Regions from separate parts of the Paenibacillus sp. LjRoot153 genome, predicted to be linked through region 3. Evidence: riboswitches for the same ligand, from Rfam matches in the RefSeq annotation. Region 3 holds a riboswitch; each other region holds the start of a gene.
The links. Region 3 has a riboswitch for thiamine pyrophosphate ahead of thiC (phosphomethylpyrimidine synthase ThiC). Riboswitches for the same ligand answer to the same signal wherever they lie in the genome.

Region 1 (4,224 bases), 6.0 Mb from region 3:
GCGATCACACAGCTTCCGCGGGTTGGGATGAGCCGCATGATCGCGAGGAGGAGCGAGCTTTTGCCTGCACCGTTGGCGCCGACAACGGTGATCCAATCACCTGGATAGACGATAAAGTTATCCACAGAGGTCCTGATCTGCCCGCCGCGAACACCGACGAAATCCTGAAAGACCATAACGGGCGCCAGCGGCACCACACTTGTGGGCTCCATATTCCCTTGGTCCTCTCCCCTCACATCCGCAAGCAAATTCTCCTTGGCGTAATCCTCCCACACCTCAGGATACCAAATGCCATATTCCCTCATTTGCTCTTTGTACAGCTCGAACATGGTATTCGGCGGTCCATCCGCTAGAACCCTACCCTCGGGTGTCAGGATGATCAACCGATCGAGCAAATCCAGCATGCCGCTAATTTTGTGCTCAACAATGAGGAGGGTTTTGTCCCCGCTAATCGCTCGAATCGTGTCCCACACTTGTTTCGTACCTTCTTCATCCAACAATGCCGTGGGCTCATCGAGAAAGAGTACCTCCGGCTCAAGCGCCAGCACGCTAGCAATCGCTAGACGCTGCTTCATTCCTTGAGACAGCGTACTAATCAACGTATGCGCATCGGGCACATGCAACCCGACCAAGTCCAAATAATACCGAATGCGCGCAGGCATATCTGCCCGCGGCACTTCCTGATTTTCCAACACGAACGCGATTTCTTCGTCAATATAAGGCATACAGAACTGTGTATCTGGATCTTGAAATACATACCCCCACCGGCTAGGCCTGCGAATCTCATCCGCTTTGAGCGGAAGCTCAATCATGTCCGGGACAATTCCGCTCAGCACTTGAAGCAGCGTCGATTTCCCGCTGCCGCTAGGTCCTAGAAGCAGCACCTTCTCACCAGGCTCGATGGAAAAGGAAACCCCCTGAAAGATCAGGGGGGCGTCATCGCCGGGATATTTTAACCGTAGATTCGTAACGCTCATTCCTTCACTCATCTCGTTACCCCAATACGTCGTAATCTTTTTTGGAAACAGGTCGAATCAGATTCAGCACACCCGTGCGAGACAAGGCGCTCGTCAAATAGTAGGCGAATACGCCAGCGATCAAAGCGCTGCCCAGTAAACGTAAACCAATGAATAACGTATAATTCCAGAAAGCCAGCTGATCGATGTAGCCATAGTACGTATCCACAAAAATGGACATGATGGCTGAAGCGAAAGCTGCAAGAATAGTTACCCCCACATTGGTGCGACGATAGCGGAAAGCCGCGAACACCAGCTCAGCACCAAGCCCTTGCAGTAATCCAAAGACAAGCGTCGCCACACCCCAATGGCCGCCATACAAGGCCTCGATCGTTGCCGCTGCCAATTCAGCCAACAGAGCAACACCAGGTTTGCGGATCACGAGGAACGCGAAAGTTGCCGCCATGAACCACATGCCATAGCTCAACTGCTCCGCATGTAAGCCTAGGGGCTTCATGAGATCATAAATCGGTCCCCAAATCCGATAAATCACACCAAACACTGCTGAAATAACAATCGTGATCAAAATATCTGTCAGCTTCAACCCTTTTTTGCTTGCTTCCCTTTGCGCCATCTTCTTCTCGACTCCTTTTTCCCATTCATATTTGTCAATGAGATAGGCGAACACGCCAACCTTGGATACATGGTCTCCTTGCCCCTAAAGGACAAAAAAAGCCCACCGAAATACCGGCAGGCTTGAACATTTGTGCATAAAAAAAGCACATCAGGTCTCTACGCTGGCATTATCCAGATCAGATTAACGGTCAGTGGCATTAGGGCCACTATCTCAGCCTGACTTCATCAAGCACCCGTGTTGCTATTCATTTGGCTTAACTGTAGCGGATTAGCCGCTCTTTGGCAATCCTTTTTTTCCCAAAGGATCCTCGTGCACATTTATTTCTCAATCAGATGCTTCAGATCCTGCGTCAATCCGTTTAATTGACGGATGCTGTCTACGATATTCTGCACCCGATGCTGCTGCACTTCCGCGCTAGCCAGCACTTCTTGAACGGATGCTGCGGACTCCTCGGTAATTGCTGCAACAGACGTCATCTCTTCCGCTACACGCTGCGATGAGATCTGCAATTGTTGATTCATGCGCTGCAGGTGCCCCGCCTGCTCCATCACTTCCGCTGTATTCGAATTGATAACCTCGAACAATTGATTGACGCTAACTGTCGATTTCTTCCCGGATTCTACGGCAGTAATGCCAACGGCAACCTTCTGGGCGGCTTTCACAACTTTGGCCTGAATTGAGCCGAGGATTTCTGAAATATCCGTCGATGCAATGTGCGCGTTCTGCGCCAGCTTCCTAATTTCGTTGGCTACAACGGAGAAGCCCTTGCCATGCTCGCCTGCACGAGCAGCCTCGATTGAAGCATTCAGCGACAATAGATTCGTCTGGTTCGCGATTTCTGCAATGGTGGAAACGATATTCCCGATTTTCACGTTTTCTTCATTCACTTCATTCATGATATCGGAAGTCTCGGTGACGATGACGGTGATATCATTGATTTTGAGCGACAAATCTTCCATCTGGGTCTTGCCTTCGTTCGTCATTCTCGCCGTATCCTGAGATCTGCTGCTCATCGTATTCGATGCCGCAGTGGTCTGTTCCACCGTCTCATTCACATTCTGAATAGCTGATGTAATATCGTTAATGCTGGACGCTTGTGATTCAATACCGATCGTAATCTCCTGAAAGGCAGCAACGACTTCCTCCGTAATTCTACCTGTTACCGTAGCATTCTCTTGCAGGTTTCCACTCGATGTACCCAGCACTTCTGTCGTTGTACGCACGCCTGACAGTACTTCATCGGTCTTGATTTTAGCAAGCTCCGATTCCTTCGCACTTCTGGCAACGTTCGTTAACATTCTTCTCCCAATCTGACTTTGACCGATGAGTGTCATGATCGTGAGCAGATAAAAAACATTAACCCCAATGGGATCTACATGTGGAGTTAGCGTTGTTATGTAATAGTTCAAATTAATCAGTCCGAGTACACCATTCAGTACGAGCGGCTTATAGTCCATGTATAAAGAAATGAGGGCTAAGCTTAGGTACAAAATAAACAGACCAAACAAAGATGCACTATGTGACATGAAAAAATAAGAAATCGCACTAAGCCCAACTGCAATAACATACTTCGTATACGGAATAGCAATCTTCTTCCAGGTTAAAATCGTGCATACAATGGCAATCGGTACACCGACCGAGGAAAGGCTTATCATCATGGATGCGGATGTATACGCAGCCGCGACCCCAAGGGCAAGACACGCCCATAAAAGCTTAACCATTAAGCTGTTCCTTCTGTTTAATTCAAGCAGTTGATCCGTCATTGTTACTCCCCCCTAAATAACTTTCTACAAAATCAGACATTTCTCTACACCATTCAACAAATAGTTCTTCAAACCCTTTATTTGGCATTCCAAAATCAGGAAAACATTAGAAGTTGACTTCCACCCCTTAGAAAAACTACAATTTGTAGTGTCTTCATTATTTTTCAATAATGGAACTTATTCAGGGTGGATCATTCCACGATGCAGAAAGGGATTGAAATGATGACCATATTGCTCTATATCGGACTAGCTCTATTCATTGCAGCTATCATTGGTTATGTGCTCGCAGCAAAAATAAACAAAGACAACACCTCGCGGTTGAAAAAGGCTGAAAAGCAAGCACTGAAAAAGAAACATAAAACATGGCTCCTTCTTTCACATGCCCTGCTCATTATCGCTCTCGGCAGCGTCGGTACTTCACTTATTCAAAGCTCCGCAGGCAAGTACAGCCTAGATAAGCTTAATTTCCATGCCAATATTCAGGTCACAACAGATAAAGATTACGGGCGCGATCATAAAGATGGCACCTTGATGTACGACATGAAAATTCCTACTTCAGGTACGCATAGCCCTCATGATTTGAAATTCGGTTTCTATAAGGAAAGACCTGGTTACGAGATGCTTGTCCACAACTTGGAGCATGGCGATATCATCATCCATTACCATCCCGATGCACCGAAGGAGCTGCTCGATCGACTTGAATATTTGACCCACTTCAAGACGGCTGGTGCTGGTGTTCTCGCAGTACCTAATGTGGATGTGCCTGCCGATCAAGAGGTCGTGGTTACAGCTTGGACGAAAACAATGTCACTCGCCAAATTCGATGAAGCTAGTGTCGGTACATTCATTCACGACTATATCAACAAAG
Region 2 (4,224 bases), 800 kb from region 3:
AATGCGCCATACCGTATAGTTATCGACTTCGATGGGCTTTTTATCTTTGGTCAAAATAGAAGTAGGTTTGCTGTCATACACCATCTGATATTTAGGAAGCGTGCGAACCGATTCGATGAATGGAATTTTAAAATGAATGCCAGGCTCCGTTTGAATGCGAACGGCTTCTCCGAATTTGAGCACGACGCGGTATTGTCCTTCTTTGACAATAAAGATGGAGATTAGGAAGAAAAAGACGAGAACGACACCAAGGATGGATCTCAGAATCCATTTGCTTTGTAAGGTCATTTCGCAGTCCCTCCAGTCGTACCAGTTGCAGCAGCAGGTGTGCGCAACAGCTCATTAATTGGTAAATATTTGACCGTTTCGCCGGTGCTGTCGCTGATGAAAATTTTGGCGTTCGGTAATATTTTTTCTAACGTCTCGATGATAAGCCTGCTCTCTGTTACCGATTTATTATTGGCATACTCCGCATACAGGGCGTTAAACTTTGCCACATCCCCCTGCGCATTCAAAATCCGTGATTTCTTCTGGGCTTCGGCATTCTCAAGCAGTGCCTGAGCGTTACCGCGCTCCCTTGGAAGGATATCATTTTCGTATTTCGTCGCTATGTTAATCTTCGTGTTTTTCTCTTCACGTGCGTTGGTTACATCTTTAAAAGCATTCTGTACATCGCCAGCTGGCGGCTCGATATCTTGGAATTTCAAATCGACAATATGAATTCCTGTTTGATATTTCGTTTGCATCTCAATCAAGCGTTCTTTGACCTTGCCTTGGACCTCGGTTTTTCCTTCTGTAATGGCAAAGTCGAGCGCAGTAGCGCCGATAACCGAACGAATCGCTGCACTCGCGGAGTTACGTAGGAATAATTCTGCATTATCAATATTGTACAAGTAGTTGCGCATGTCACTGATATTCCATTCCACGACGGCATCAGCGGATAAAATATTTTCATCCCCCGTAATCATCATCGCTTCTTCTTCTACGGGAGTGATTTTACCACCCACTTCACGGAAGCCAATTTGGATACGTTGTGTTTTTTTGGCAGGAAGTACAATGACCTGTTGAATAGGAAAAGGGAGTTTAAAGTGAAGCCCAGCTTCCTTCTCGGTCGTATATTTGCCTAATGTTAAAATAGCCGCCTTCTCATGCTCTTGTACCGTGTAGAAGGTGGACGATCCAAAAATAAGGACGAGAACGATAACAAGGCCGATAACAATTTTGGTCATCAAGCCCGGCGGGAGTGAGGAGGGTCTTCGTCGATCGGGTTCTGGCAGTACAAATGGTTCCATGGCAAACACCCCTTTAATATAAGATTTACTGATATGCTATACGGGAAGTTTTGGAAATGGTTTCAATAGGAAAATTGTTATTTCCAAGAGTTGGCTGTCATGCTATGATGGTTAGTAATTGCATACGAATGAATCCCTAGGGGCGCCGAGAGGCTGAGACAGTGCAGACTGAACCCTTTGAACCTGATCTGGTTTATGCCAGCGGAGGAAAGTGGAACGAGCTTTGGAGCCGATTTTATATCTGTTTACGATGAGGCAGCCTACAACCACTTTCCTGAGGAAAGTGGTTTTTTTTGTATTTACTTGCAAAGTGGGGATGGAGAGTACTGGTTAAAGAGAAGTGTTTCGTGGAGAGGAGTCGAGCTTTGCGTGTCACAGAAAGAACTGCATGTCATATCGGGCGGTAAACATACATGGTCAGAGATCGCAAAGATTGCGGCGCAGATTCACCCGTATGTCACGGCGATTCATATTCGCGAGAAAACGAAGTGCTTGGACGAAGTATTTATCGGCGTTCAGTACTTAGTAGAGCAAGGTATTCCTGCCAAAAGTCTGTACGTTAACGGCTTTCCTTCTATCGCTCTAGCCTTGCAAACAGGGGGGCTTCAGCTTCCAGGCACGACGCCATCTCTTGTTACTCAGGATGAGTTTTGCCGGGGGATACAGCGCATTGGAGTCTCTGTGCATCATGCAGATGAGGCGAAATGGCGTGAAAAAGAGGGGGCCGATTATGTCATGTTCGGTCATATCTTTGCGACAAACTCCAAGCAAGGAGTTCCGCCTAGAGGTTTGGAGCAGTTAAGACAACTAGTTAATCAGGTTAACATTCCTGTGATTGCGATAGGCGGGATGACACCTGCGAGGGTAAAGCCCGTTCTGGATGCAGGAGCATCTGGGATCGCGGTGATGAGCGGAATATGGGAAGCAGCGGATCCTCTTGGAGCCGTTCTAGCCTATCATGATGAGCTTCAATAAATAGAGGTGAGCGAAATGTCAGCAGCAAGATCAGATGTCATCATCGTTGGCGGTGGTGTTATCGGTACATCCATCGCGTATTACTTGGCTAAAAGAGGGCAATCCGTCACGCTGCTAGAGCGCAGCCAGCTAGGCACAGAAGCCTCGGCTGCGGCAGCCGGCATGCTCGGCGCGCAGTCCGAGATGGAAGACACGGGCGCCCTGTTCCAGTGGGCGCGCCAAAGCCGATCCATGTTCCCCGAGTTGAGCGGGGAACTTCGAGAACTCACGGGCATCGACATCGGTCTCGTCCGTGAGGGGCTGCTGAACGTCGCGCTCAGCGACGTTCAAGAGGAGGAGCTGCGCGCGCGGGAGAAGCTTCAGCGCGCCGCGGGCGAGAAGGCCCAGTGGCTCAGCGCAGCTGAAGCCACGGCTATAGAGCCCGCGCTGAGCGGGGCGACGCGCGGAGCCCTGTACCTGCCGGGCGATGGGCAGGTAGATGCTCCGCAGCTGGCGGCGGCATTCGCGCAGGCTGCGCAGGTACTTGGGGCGAAGGTGCAACCGTTCGCCCAGGTGCAAGGGCTGCTGACCGCGCAGGAGCGCGTCATCGGCGTGCAGACGGCCGCCGGTCCGCTCTATAGCGACCACGTGGTCGTCGCCGCAGGCACGTGGAGCGGTCAGCTGCTTGGGAGCATCGGCATCGAGTTGCCGATGTATCCCGTGAAGGGCGAGTGCTTCTCCGTTAGGACGCCGAAGCCATTATTGAAGAAAACCCTGTTCACACCAGGGTGCTATATCGTTCCGAAAGCCGGCGGACGGCTGGTGGTTGGCGCGACAGTCGTGCCGAACAGCTATGACCGCAAGGTGTCGCTTTCGGGGCTAGCCGAGCTGATGGATCGCGCGAGGGGGCTGATGCCCGCACTCGGCGATGCCGAGTGGGAGAAGGCCTGGTCGGGGCTGCGCCCGCAGACCGCCGACGGACTGCCCTACATCGGCAAGGTGCCGATGGTGGAGGGGCTGTATACAGCGTGCGGTCATTACCGCAACGGGATATTGCTGAGCCCGATCACCGGGAGGGTGATGGCGAATTTGATTTTGGGCGGAGATGGCGCAGGTGAACAAGGGAATGATGCGATAGCCCCTTGGCTGGATGCCTTCAGCCCGGATTTTTCGCCAAAGACCACACGTGTGAGTCAGCAGGGTCAGGACGGATTTTCAGCCATAGGAAAGGAATTGATAAGCATTGAAATTGCACATTAATGGTCAGCAGGTAGATGTACCCGATACGATTCGGACCGTTGTGGAGCTGCTTGCGCATTTCGACCTAAGCGACAAAATGCTCGTGGTTGAGCATAACGCAGCCATTTTACATAAAGAGGATCACGCCGGTGCTGAGCTGGCGGAAGGCCACAAAATTGAGATCGTTCATTTCGTTGGAGGAGGATAAAAACATGTTAAAAATTGGTCCATATGAGTTTCGTTCACGTTTGCTGCTAGGTACGGGGAAGTTTCCTGATTTTCAGATTCAAAAACAAGCGGTGGATATCAGTGAGTCACAAATTTTGACGTTTGCGGTTCGTCGGATGAACATTTTTGAGGCGAGTCAGCCGAATTTCTTGTCGATGCTGGACACGTCGAATTTCACGTTGCTGCCGAATACCGCTGGTGCCAAAACTGCTGAAGAAGCCGTCCGCATCGCACGTTTAGCAAAGGCTTCAGGCTTGTGTGACATGATCAAAGTCGAGGTTATCGGGGATGAAATGACGTTGCTGCCCGATCCAGTGGAAACGCTGAAAGCTTCGGAAATGCTGCTGGAGGAAGGCTTTATTGTACTTCCATATACATCGGACGATGTGTTATTAGCTAAACGTCTGCAATCACTTGGCGTACATGCGATTATGCCTGGTGCATCACCGATTGGCACGGGGCAGGGTATTATTAACCCGCTGAATTTAAGCTTCATCATCGAGCAGGCGAC
Region 3 (4,224 bases):
TCCTAAATCCTCGGCTTCCATCTCGTGCGTCTGAGTAGCCACTTTGCCAAAGACGGTGTGAACGTCTCCTGCGAACCACAGCAGCAGATCTAAGCAATGAATCCCTTGGTTCATTAAGGCCCCACCATCCTCAGCGATCGTTCCGCGCCATTCCGCGCTATCATAATAAGACTGGGATCGATGGAAGGGCAGCGATACCTCGACTAGCAGAAGTTTTCCGAGTGCGCCTTCATCCAACACCCGTTTAATGGCTTGATTCTGAGCCTCAAACCGCCTCTGTGAAATGACAGAGAGTGTAACATTCTTCGCTCTTGCCGCTTGCACAAGCCGCTCCGCGTCGTTCACATTCATACTGATTGGTTTCTCTATAATCAGATGCTTGCCTGCATTCACGACTGCAAGCCCGATGGCCGCGTGACTACCGCTTGAAGTCGTGACACAGACGATATCCACATCGGACCTGGCAAGGAGCTCGTGATAGTCCGTCGTCCAGGAGCAGCCTTCACGATCTGCAACCGCTTGCGCCTTCTCTTCCGTTCGGCTAGATACCACAACCAGACTTGCCTCTTCGATATGACGGATGGCCTCGATATGAAAATCAGCGACCGATCCACAACCGATAATGCCGAACCTCCAGTTAGCCAACCCTATACCTCCTCAAGCAGAGCTCGAAGCGCATCCAGCGTCATTCGCGTACCTGTCAGCTGACTGCCGCCTTCCGGAACAAAATGCGTTTCAATTGTATACAACCCCTCATACCCATCCGCTTCAAGCGCCTTTATCTGAGCCACCACAGCTACATTGCCAGAACCGAGAGGCACACATTTCGGTGTTCCATCTTGACGAATGTAAGCATCCTTCAGATGGACATGTGCCAAAGCATCCTTCATGTACTGGTACCCGCTCGGGAATGCCTCTCTGGCGCCATAAGCTTCGTTGCCTGGATCCCAAAGGCCCCGAACCGCTGGAGAATCGACGGCGGATACAAGTGCCGCCACTTCCTCCGCAAAGCCTCCATTACAGGAAGGCTCATTCTCTAAGAGCAGGACCACGCCTTCCCTCGCTGCGATGTCGCCTGCCCTTTTTATATAATGAACAATCTCATCACGATGCCGCTGTGGGTCCATTTCCCGCCAAAACGAGAAAATACGAATGCGTGTCGTCCCCAGCAGCTTAGCAATTTCGATCACTCTATCCAGTTTCTTAAAATGTTCTTCTATACTCTGTTCCTTCTGACCAAACGTGTCCCCCGATTCAACCAATCGCTTCGGATCCAACGCGCATTTAAACAAAGGAGATGCAATGGCAGAGACATATAACCCACGCTCTTCGACCATTTTGCGAATGCCAACGATCTGATCGTCATCTAATACGGATACATTGATGCCATTCACAACTCTTACTTCGACATGTTGTAAACCCTGTTCTGCAGCCCAATTCAACGCTGTCTCGAAATCCGGAGATACTTCATCCGTCAGTACGCCTAATCGATTCCAAATCAATGAATAACCTCCAACTTCGCTTAAGAATGCGATTCTGATTTCTTCTTATTTTCCTAACTATACCAAGATTGTCTGGGGCAAAGTTGACGTTTCTATTGAAGTAAGTTTACATTTTTTTCGCTTTCACTCGGCAGTGAACATCTTGCCCACTCCATGAAAATCATAACTAGTAAATAAAAGGAATTTGAGTGCATATGTGGAATAGATGTATATACAGAATATGAGTCTTTGTAACTAGTAGAAGTAGTTCTTTCGTTCATGAAAAAAGGAGGTAAATGTATGAAATCGACGGGAATTGTAAGAAAAGTAGACGAATTGGGACGGATCGTTTTACCTATTGAGTTGCGTCGGACACTCCATATTGAGATCGGTGACGCCATCGAGGTCTATGTGGACCCTGAGCGTATTACGCTCAAGAAGTATATGCCTGCTTGTGTGTTCTGTGGTAATTTCGAGGACATGACCTATTTCAAAGGGAAGCTCGTTTGCGGCAACTGTATTGATGAGATAAAATAACGATTGCAATAATTAGAAATAAAGTGTAGATTAAATACCTAAGTGCATAATCACGGGAGCTTGGTGAGACCAGGCTGAGAGGATAGTTATAACTATCGACCGTTAAACCTGATCTGGATAATGCCAGCGGAGGAACACAAGATCTCTTTGTATACCAAGAGACCGCCTCTATTTATAGATGCGGTCTTTTTTTCGCAGCATGAATCCTCCGCTTGATTAAAATCAACTATTAGGAGGCAAGGTAAATGTCAATGGAAACTAGTAATGAAAAGGTCGCTTCTTCAACATCCGCTTTTCCGGGAAGCAAAAAAGTTTATGTCGAGGGCTCACGAAAGGACATCAGGGTCCCCATGCGTGAAATCAAATTGAGTCCTACTACTGGGGCTTACGGAGAGCAGGAAAACGCCCCTGTTCGTGTGTACGATACGAGTGGTGCTTATACAGATGAGGAAATCCAAACCGATATTCGTGCAGGTATTGCGCCTAATCGTTTGAATTGGATTGTAGAACGCGGCGATGTTGAAATATATGAAGGAAGAACGATTAAACCGGAAGATAACGGATATACCAAGGAAGAGAACGTTACCGAAGTTTTTCCAGGCTTACATCGTCACCCGATGAGAGCGAAAACAGGTCGTAACGTAACCCAGATGCATTATGCACGTCAAGGTATCATCACGTCCGAAATGGAATATATCGCGATTCGCGAAAATGTATCTCCGGAATTTGTGAAAGACGAAGTCGCTCGTGGTAGAGCGATTATCCCCGCCAATATTAATCACCCTGAAAGTGAGCCTATGATTATTGGACGAAACTTTCTTGTTAAGATCAACGCGAATATTGGGAATTCAGCTGTATCGTCTTCCATTGAAGAAGAAGTGGAAAAAATGAGATGGGCTACTCGCTGGGGCGCTGATAATATTATGGATCTCTCAACGGGTAAAAACATTCATACCACCCGGGAATGGATTATTCGTAATTCCCCTGTTCCTATTGGTACCGTACCTATTTATCAAGCACTAGAGAAAGTGAATGGAAAAGCAGAAGATTTGACGTGGGAAGTGTACCGTGACACGCTAATTGAACAAGCTGAGCAAGGTGTCGATTACTTTACGATTCATGCTGGTGTTCTGCTGCGTTATGTTCCTCTTACGGCCAAACGAGTGACAGGTATTGTTTCACGAGGCGGCTCCATCATGGCAGCCTGGTGTCTCGCCCACCATCAGGAAAACTTTCTGTATACCCATTTTGAAGAGATTTGTGAAATCATGAAAACCTATGATGTATCCTTTTCATTAGGAGACGGTTTACGCCCAGGATCCATTGCAGATGCGAATGATGAAGCCCAGTTTGCAGAACTAGAAACATTAGGTGAACTCACCAAAATCGCTTGGAAACATGATGTACAAGTCATGGTAGAAGGTCCTGGTCACGTACCCATGCATTTAATCAAAGAAAATATGGATAAACAACTTGAAATCTGTGACGAAGCTCCATTTTACACATTAGGACCCTTGACTACGGATATTGCGCCAGGCTATGACCATATCACTTCTGCCATTGGAGCAGCGATGATTGGCTGGTTTGGCACTGCCATGCTCTGTTATGTAACGCCCAAAGAGCATTTGGGCTTGCCCAATAAAAACGACGTTCGTGAAGGGGTTATCACTTATAAAATTGCTGCTCATGCCGCTGATTTAGCCAAAGGACACAAAGGTGCCATGGACCGCGATAATGCATTATCCAAGGCACGTTTTGAATTCCGCTGGCATGATCAATTCAACTTATCCTTGGATCCAGAAAGAGCCATTGAATACCATGATGAGACACTTCCTGCAGAAGGTGCCAAGGTCGCTCATTTTTGTTCGATGTGCGGTCCTAAATTCTGCTCCATGCGAATTTCCCAAGATATCCGAGACTTCGCTAAACAACAAGGCCTTGAGGAAGCTCAAGCCATTGAAAAAGGGATGAGTGAAAAGTCAGAGGAGTTTAAGAAAGCGGGCCACGCCCTATATACGTAAGTAATGGCATAGAAAAAAAAGGGTTGCTGCGGCAACCCTTTTACTTTTCTAACCTTCAGCCGACGCTCGGATCATAAGAAGATCGTAACTAGCAACGACGCCTCCCTGTATGCCGAACTTATCCTCGTATTCCTGGTACATCTTGGCGAACAGGCGTCGCGTGCTGATGCCATGCAAAGCAACAG

Region 1: it holds a riboswitch for thiamine pyrophosphate, as region 3 does, so the genes downstream of both, ACSQ8P_RS01755 (ECF transporter S component) here and thiC (phosphomethylpyrimidine synthase ThiC) in region 3, are expected to answer to the same signal.
Region 2: it holds a riboswitch for thiamine pyrophosphate, as region 3 does, so the genes downstream of both, ACSQ8P_RS31060 (thiamine phosphate synthase) here and thiC (phosphomethylpyrimidine synthase ThiC) in region 3, are expected to answer to the same signal.

What each region holds. Positions count from the first base shown of each region.
Region 1 is NZ_CAXUQH020000001.1:377,480-381,703, reverse strand. Features, by position in the region: gene ACSQ8P_RS01760 (ABC transporter ATP-binding protein) at 1-989, opposite strand, end outside; gene ACSQ8P_RS01755 (ECF transporter S component) at 994-1,590, opposite strand; TPP riboswitch at 1,729-1,839, opposite strand; gene ACSQ8P_RS01750 (methyl-accepting chemotaxis protein) at 1,911-3,356, opposite strand; gene ACSQ8P_RS01745 (DUF3105 domain-containing protein) at 3,558-4,224, shown strand, end outside.
Region 2 is NZ_CAXUQH020000001.1:7,174,994-7,179,217, reverse strand. Features, by position in the region: gene hflC (protease modulator HflC) at 1-288, opposite strand, end outside; gene hflK (FtsH protease activity modulator HflK) at 285-1,292, opposite strand; TPP riboswitch at 1,421-1,519, shown strand; gene ACSQ8P_RS31060 (thiamine phosphate synthase) at 1,662-2,267, shown strand; gene thiO (glycine oxidase ThiO) at 2,283-3,506, shown strand; gene thiS (sulfur carrier protein ThiS) at 3,490-3,693, shown strand; gene ACSQ8P_RS31045 (thiazole synthase) at 3,698-4,224, shown strand, end outside.
Region 3 is NZ_CAXUQH020000001.1:6,376,097-6,380,320, forward strand. Features, by position in the region: gene ACSQ8P_RS27505 (Gfo/Idh/MocA family protein) at 1-645, opposite strand, end outside; gene ACSQ8P_RS27510 (sugar phosphate isomerase/epimerase family protein) at 648-1,502, opposite strand; gene ACSQ8P_RS27515 (AbrB/MazE/SpoVT family DNA-binding domain-containing protein) at 1,782-2,018, shown strand; TPP riboswitch at 2,061-2,170, shown strand; gene thiC (phosphomethylpyrimidine synthase ThiC) at 2,264-4,039, shown strand; gene bioC (malonyl-ACP O-methyltransferase BioC) at 4,088-4,224, opposite strand, start outside.